DNA from 2 places in the Hoeflea sp. genome. Region 1 is predicted to be linked to the other one. Evidence: predicted binding sites of a transcription regulator. Region 1 holds the regulator's gene; the other holds the start of a gene.
What was found. Region 1 encodes PhoB, which activates phosphate uptake and scavenging genes when phosphate is short. Its sites were predicted from a motif close to TGTCATNNANCTGTCAT; they were not measured.
Positions count from the first base shown of each region.

Region 1 (3,810 bases):
TCGAGAAGCAGAAGGCGGCATGGGAATACATCTCCTTCGTCACGGGCCCGGAAGGCCAGAAGATCATCGTCGAGAACACCGGCTATGCGCCGGCAAACAAGATCGTGCTCGATGACGAGGCGTATCTCGGCGCCTATTACGCGGCGAACACCAACGCCAGGACCGCGCATGCCCAGGTCGCCGCCCATGCCGGCCCCTGGTATGCCTATCCCGGTGCGGAAGGTGTGGCCGTGACCGACCTGATCGCCGCCGCGCTGGTCGAGGTCACGGAAGGCGCAGAGGTGGATGCGACGATCTCGGAACTCGCCGACACGCTTCGCATGCAGCTTCAGATGAAGTGATTGCAGACCGGATTCCGGCCGCATCCGGCTTGGCGGGTGCGGCCGCTGCAGCCCCAGCATTTTCCCCATCCAGTCCTTTTCAATATGAGGCTTACAAAATCCGCAATATGCCGTTCTGAAAAGACCGCGATCGGGCGCGCATCTCGGAAGCCGTAGCGATCAGAGCATGCCGCCGACGACGTTGCTTATGCGGAACCCCTCATTGGCCGCCTGGTAGATCGGCCGCGGCGGGTGTGAGGTGATGTCGATCTCGCGGCTCAGCCATTGCCACGCCTCCAGCCTTTGCAGCGACTGGGAGAGTGCGCGATCGGTTATGGGCGACAGGGCGCTCTTGATATCGACAAAACGGCTGGGCCGGCGGCTGACGGCAAGGACAGGAATGGTCCAGGCGCGGCGAAGCAGGGGCTGCCCGGATTTATCCGGCAGAGCGTCGGCAATCGCGGCGGCCATTTTTGCGAACCTTATTCCCTCCCCGGTCAAGCGGTATTCGGGCCTTAAGGGGTGACCATGTCCGGCGTTGCGCTCCAGCAGCCCGAGTTCGACAAGATGCGCCAGGCTCTTGGCGAATGCCGTCCGGCTCGCGCCGGAGGCGACGAGGAGCGGCGCCTGCCGGCCCGGAACACCGTTATGCATCGCCTTCAGGATGGCCATGGACCATGAACGGGACGTAATGTTGACAAGTTTGTCTATGTCCATAAAGTATAGTATATATAAATTTAGTCCAAAGGGAAATCGCGATGGCTGTTGTTACACTGAACGATAGGATCACCTTTGCGCTGTCGGTCAGCGACCGGCACGCAAGCGCGAAATGGTATGGCGACATGCTCGGCTTCGAGCTCCTGCATCACATCGACGAGGCCGGATGGAGCGAGGTCAAGACCATGACCGAGGGCGTGACGCTGGGAATGGGCGAGCAGACGGAGCCGGCCCCCGGCAATGCCGTTCCGGTTTTCGGCGTCGCCGACATCGTTGCCGCGCGGAGCGCGCTGGAGGCCGAGGGGGTCAAGTTTGACGGCCCGACGGATACGATTGAAGGCATGGTCAGCACCGCGACCTTCTACGACCCGGACGGCAATGCACTCATGATCGCACAGGATTTGACGCAATAGAGCGAGATGAGGTTAGAGCAAGTCCGCTCACGTCTCCAGCGAATAGCCGGCACCCCTCACCGTGCGGATCACGTCGCGCATGTTGGAGAGGTTGAGGGCCTTGCGCAGGCGGCCGACATGGACGTCGACGGTGCGTTCGTCCACATAGATATCGTGACCCCAGACGCCGTCGAGAAGCTGGGAGCGGGAAAAGACCCGTGTCGGCGAGGTCATGAAGAATTCCAGCAGCCGGAATTCCGTCGGGCCGAGCTTGATCTCGCGGCCGCGGCGGTAGACGCGATGGGTCTCGCGGTCGAGCTCGATATCGCCGGCCTTGAGCACGGTCGAAATCGTCTCCGGCTTGACCCGGCGCAGGAGCGCGCGTACGCGGGCCATGAGTTCCGGTGTCGAGAACGGCTTGACGACATAGTCGTCGGCGCCGGTGGAAAGGCCCCTCACCCGTTCGCTTTCCTCGCCGCGCGCGGTCAGAAGAATGATCGGCAGGCGCTCGGTCTCGGGGCGGATGCGCAGCCGGCGGCACAGTTCTATGCCCGAGAGCCCCGGCAACATCCAGTCGAGGATCAACAGATCGGGAACGCGTTCCTGCAGCTTGATCTCGGCCTCGTCGCCGCGCAGAACGGTATCGACCTCGTAACCCTCGGCCTCGAGATTGTAACGCAGGAGAACGCTCAGCGCCTCCTCGTCTTCAACAACAGTGATTTGCGGTGCTATACCCATGTTCATTCTCCGGCGGCGCGCCGATCGCGGCCCGCCCGCCCGTCACTCGTCGGCGCCCACGCTCGCCGTTTCGTCGTCTTTCGGCCTGTCGGGCGAAAGCTGGGAGCCGGTGCTGATATAGTATACGGTCTCGGCGATGTTGGTGGCATGATCGCCGATACGCTCGATGTTCTTGGCGCAGAACAGCAGATGGGTACACGCGGTGATGTTGCGCGGGTCTTCCATCATATAGGTGAGCAGTTCGCGGAACAGGGAGGTGTAGATCGCGTCGATTTCCTCGTCGCGTTCGCGGATGGAATTGGCAAGCTCCGGAGAGCGGGACGAATAGGCGTCCAGCACTTCCTTGAGCTGCGTCAGCGCCAGCTCGGCCAGGTGATCGAGACCGCGCACCAGCTTCTTGGGCTGCGCCATGCCGTGGACGGCAAGCACCCGCTTGGCAATGTTCTTGGCCATGTCTCCGACGCGCTCGAGATCGGCGGCGATGCGGATCGAGCCGATAATATCGCGCAGATCGGCGGCCATGGGCTGGCGCTTGGCGATGACCAGCACGGCCTTCTCGCCGATCTGACGCTCGGCGTCGTCGAGGAGCAGATCGTCGGAGATCACCTTCTGGGACAGCCCCGCGTCGCCATTGACCAGCGCGGCGACGGATTCTTCGAGCATGCGCTCGGCAATCCCGCCCATTTCGGCAATGCGCCGCGCCAGGAACTGCAGATCCTCGTCGTAGGACGTAACCGTATGCGCGGCAAGCTGGCTGTTGGAGTTCTGTTCGCTCATGATCTTTCCTGTCCGCGCAAGATCAGCCGAAGCGGCCGGTGATGTAGTCCTGGGTGCGCTGATCGTCCGGGTTGGTGAACATCTTGTCCGTATCGCCTTCCTCGACCAGACTGCCGAGATGGAACATGGCGGTGCGCTGCGAGACCCGCGCGGCCTGCTGCATGGAGTGGGTCACGATGACGATCGTGAAGTTCTGGCGCAGTTCATCGATCAGTTCCTCGACCTTGGCGGTGGCGATCGGATCGAGCGCCGAACAGGGCTCGTCCATCAGGATCACCTCAGGGCTGACGGCGATGGCGCGGGCGATGCACAGGCGCTGCTGCTGACCGCCCGAAAGGCCGGTGCCGGGCTCATGGAGCCGGTCCTTGACTTCATCGAACAGGCCTGCCCTGCGCAGGCTGGTCTCGACAATTTCATCAAATTCCGTCTTGCTTCTGGCCAGACCATGGATGCGCGGGCCGTAGGCGATGTTCTCGTAGATCGACTTCGGAAAGGGGTTGGGCTTCTGGAACACCATTCCGACACTCGCCCGCAATTCGACAACGTCGACGGATGCATCGTAGATGTCGGCGCCGTCGAGCGTGATGCTTCCTTTCACGTCGCACCCGTCGATCGTGTCGTTCATGCGGTTGAGGCAGCGCAGGAAAGTGGACTTGCCGCAACCGGACGGACCGATGAGCGCCGTCACCTGATATTGCCGGATATCGAGGTCGACGTCGTAGAGCGCCTGCGAGCCGCTGTAAAAGACGCTCACCATGCGGCCCTGCATCTTTATCGGCGGTTGCGTTTCGGTTTTTGCGCCGACCGCCTCTTCAACTGCTGCTTCCGACATCATATTCATCCTTCAATACCCCATACCTTTGACT
Region 1 is NZ_CFHWAF010000039.1:6,565-10,374, forward strand. It holds gene AC5E6N_RS09700 (extracellular solute-binding protein) at 1-341, shown strand, start outside; gene AC5E6N_RS09705 (winged helix-turn-helix transcriptional regulator) at 501-1,037, opposite strand; gene AC5E6N_RS09710 (VOC family protein) at 1,079-1,450, shown strand; gene phoB (phosphate regulon transcriptional regulator PhoB) at 1,478-2,161, opposite strand; gene phoU (phosphate signaling complex protein PhoU) at 2,210-2,944, opposite strand; gene pstB (phosphate ABC transporter ATP-binding protein PstB) at 2,967-3,785, opposite strand.

Region 2 (3,810 bases), on a different contig from region 1:
GCGGTGCCGCTCTCGTTTTTTTCGTCCATGGACCGCTTCCATGACCAACAGGAATTCACAGCCCTATACAACCAACCGGGACCGTTTGTCTTGCGACCTTCTTGTCGCCGGTGCCGGCGTGGTCGGCCTGTGGACCGCGCGCCTCGCCGCCGCCCGCGGGTTGAAGGTGATCGTGCTCGAGGCGCGTGCGGTCGGAGCCGGCGCCAGCGGCGGGCTGCTGGGTGCCTTGATGCCGCATATGCCCGAGCAGTGGAACCCCAAGAAACAGTTCCAGTTCGAGGCGCTCGCAAGCCTTGAGCGCGAGGTCGAAAAGCTCGAGGCGGAGACCGGTCTTGCCTGTGGCTATCGCCGCTGCGGCCGGATCATTCCGCTGATAAAGCCGCATCACCGGGAACTGGCCATCGAGCGGGCGGGCAAGGCGCAGGAGGTCTGGGACAGCAAAACATCCGGCTACACCTGGACGGTTTGCGACAACCCGCCCGAGCCGGGCTGGCCCGACGCGGCAAGCGGACCGAGCGGCTTTGTCCACGAGACGCTTTCGGCGCGTGTCAGCCCCCGCAACTATGTTATGGCGCTCACCGCGAGCCTCGACGGCAAGGTGAGGATGATCGAGGGCGACGGCCTGCGGGACCTCGATGACCGCTCCGGCAGCGTCAGGACGGCATCCGGCGCTCATATCGACGCCGGCCACATCGTCCTCGCCGCCGGTTATGAGACCTTCGGCCTTCTGGGCAGGCTGACGGACCGGCCGCCGGCAAGATACGGCAAGCCGGTCAAGGGTCAGACCGCCTTGATCGATGCCGGCATCGATGCCGATCTGCCGCTGGTCTTTGCCGACGGTATTTACGCCGTGCCCCATGCGGTGGGCACGGTGGCGGTCGGCAGCACCAGCGAGAGCGAATTTGAAGACGGCCACGCCACCGATGCAAAGCTGGACGAGGTCATCCATGCTGCGGCCCGCCTGTGTCCGGCGCTTGAAGGCGCCGCTGTCCTCGAGCGCTGGGCGGGGCTCCGCCCCAAGGCGGTGCGCCGCGATCCGATGATAGGGCCTGCTCCGGACCATGAGCGGGTAACGGTGGCAACCGGCGGCTTCAAGATCACATTCGGTATCGCCCATAAAATGGCGGCCTGCGCCCTCGATATCGCTCTTGACGGGCGCTGCCCGTCATTGCCCCACAGCTTCGGGTTAGACACGCATCTGCGCTGATCACAACGCGGCCGCAACGGCTGTATGATCGATGTCCAGTTCGATCCGATCGGCTGCGAAATAGGTATGGGAATATTCCAGGCGCTGCCCCTCGACCTCCGCATTGACGGCCTCGGTGCGCAAGGCGATGGCGCCCGGAGACAGTTTCAGGTCTTCGAGTGTTGCCGGGTCGGCATGGTGGGCCGAAATGCGCGTCGAGATACGCACATAATCCGCGATCCCGTATGAGTTCAGGACGGCGGTAATGGATTTGCTGCTTTCGTAACGGTCCGCGAAATCAGGGAACCTGGCGGCATCGACCCAACTCACACCACGCGAAATCGGCACGCCGTCGGCTGACGAAACCCGCTCGAGCCGCAGCACCTGTGCCCCCGGCTCAAGGGCAAGGCCGCGCGCGACATTGCCCGCCGCGCCCTCGCTCGTATGCGATTTGAGATAGCCGTCGAGCGACCTGATCTGGCCGGCAAGGCCGGCGGAAAAGCGCGTACGGCGGCCGATCGGATATTGCAGCTTCGTGTGCCGGGCAATGAAGGTGCCGCGACCCTGTTCGACCCGCAGCACGCCTTCGCGGGCAAGCGAGGCAATGGCGCTGCGCACCGTGTGACGGTTGACCTCGAAACGCTTTGCCAGAGCAAGCTCACCCGGCAGCGCGCCGCCCTCCTCGAACTCGCCATTGCTGATTGCGATGCGGATCTGATCGGCGATCTGCCGCCAAAGCGAAATCCCGCTGCGTCTTTGCACAAATTCCATCGATTTTCCGATTCCCTGTCACACGGCAGTCATTTTTGCGCTATAGGGATAAGTGTAAGATGTCTAATTGTCTAGATAAATAGACAAATATGGAGAAAAGAGTGACTCAACCAACAAGCCTGTCGCCGGACTCGGGATCGGCAAAGGCGCTTCAGTCGGCGCGCAAGGAAGCCATGGCCGTTCTTGCCCGCGCGACGCGGGAAGAATTGATGGATGCCTGGGGCCGGTGGCCGCAAAGGCTGGACTTCGACGCCGTGCGCGGGCCCGAAACCGGCCTTGTCATGCTGCGCGGGCGCATCGGCGGCGGCGGCGCTCCTTTCAATTTCGGCGAGGCGACCGTCACCCGTGCGACCGTCCGGCTCGCGGGTGGCCGCATCGGCCACGCCTACGCGCTCGGAACCGACAAGGAAAAGGTCAGGCACGCAGCACTGTTCGATGCGCTTTGGCAGGACGAGGCGCTGCGGCGGCAGGTAGAAAACGATGTCATCCATCCTGTCCGCAAGCGCCTCCATGCCGAGGACAAATGCAGGCAGGAGGAAACCGCCGCGACCCGGGTCGACTTCTTTACCATGGTCCGGGGAGAGGACTGATGGCGATGACGCAAGCAAGCGATTCGTCCGTGATTCAGGGCGGTCTGGCTGATCCGGTCTTTGACGCCCAGACGGTTTTCAGACGGGTGATGGAGGCGATGGCCCGCCCCGGAAAAATTGCCGACGTGGCCGGCCTGACGGAGCCGCCCGCGCCGCTTTCGCCCGTCGTTGGCGCAATTGCGGCGACGCTGTTCGATCACGACACGCGCATCTGGCTTGATCAGGCGCTCACGCGCAGCGAAGCGGTTGCGGGATGGATTGCATTCAATACATCGGCGCCCATGACCCGGGAGGCGCTTGATGCGGACTTGGCTATCGTCTCCGACGCTGCGGCATTTCCGTCGCTGGAAAGTTTCTCGCAGGGCACACAGGAATATCCCGACCGCTCGACCACGGTCATCCTGCAGATCGACTCCCTGTCCGGAGGCCCCGAATTGTTCCTGACCGGGCCGGGCATTCGCGACCGCAACGGCATTTCGCCGGCGGGCCTGCCGGACCGGTTTATGGACCAGTGGACCGCCAACCGGCTGCGGTTTCCGCGCGGCGTCGACGTGCTGCTTGCGGCGCCCGAGGGCGTGATCGCCCTGCCGCGGACGGTCAAGATCGAAAAGGGAAGGTGAGCGCACCATGTATGTAGCCGTCAAAGGCGGTGAAGCCGCCATCGAAAACGCACACCGGCTGCTGGCCGACCGCAGGCGCGGCGACCGTTCCGTCCCATCGATGCATATTCATCAGATCGTCGGGCAACTGGGGCTTGCCGTCGACAGGATCATGTCCGAGGGATCGCTCTACGACTGCGAACTGGCGGCTCTGGCCTTCAAGCAGGCGCGCGGAGACATGATCGAAGCCATCTTCCTGCTGCGCGCCTATCGCACCACATTGCCGCGTTTCGGTTACAGCCAGCCCGTCGATACCGGCACAATGCTGATCGAACGGCGCATATCGGCGACCTACAAGGACCTGCCGGGCGGCCAGCTGCTTGGTCCGACATTTGATTATACCCACCGGCTGCTCGACCCCGAACTCATGCACGAAAGCGATGTTGACGTGCCCGAGACGCGCGACCGCAAGACGGAGCACACGCCGCGCGTGTCGGAAATTCTCGCCGGTGAGGGGCTGATCGAAGAGGACGGCGAACTGCCGCACGACCACAGCACCGGCGATCTGACCCGGGAGCCGATGGAGTTTCCCATGACGCGTGATGTCCGCCTGCAGGCGCTGTCGCGCGGCGACGAAGGCTTTCTGCTTGCCCTCGGATACTCG
Region 2 is NZ_CFHWAF010000019.1:2,265-6,074, reverse strand. It holds gene mnmC2 (tRNA (5-methylaminomethyl-2-thiouridine)(34)-methyltransferase MnmC2) at 1-29, opposite strand, end outside; gene AC5E6N_RS05680 (NAD(P)/FAD-dependent oxidoreductase) at 41-1,207, shown strand; gene phnF (phosphonate metabolism transcriptional regulator PhnF) at 1,208-1,957, opposite strand; gene phnG (phosphonate C-P lyase system protein PhnG) at 2,059-2,547, shown strand; gene phnH (phosphonate C-P lyase system protein PhnH) at 2,547-3,167, shown strand; gene AC5E6N_RS05660 (carbon-phosphorus lyase complex subunit) at 3,175-3,810, shown strand, end outside.
Region 2: a site for PhoB is predicted at 1,974-1,990, ahead of phnF (phosphonate metabolism transcriptional regulator PhnF). Genes of this name have one in related genera too.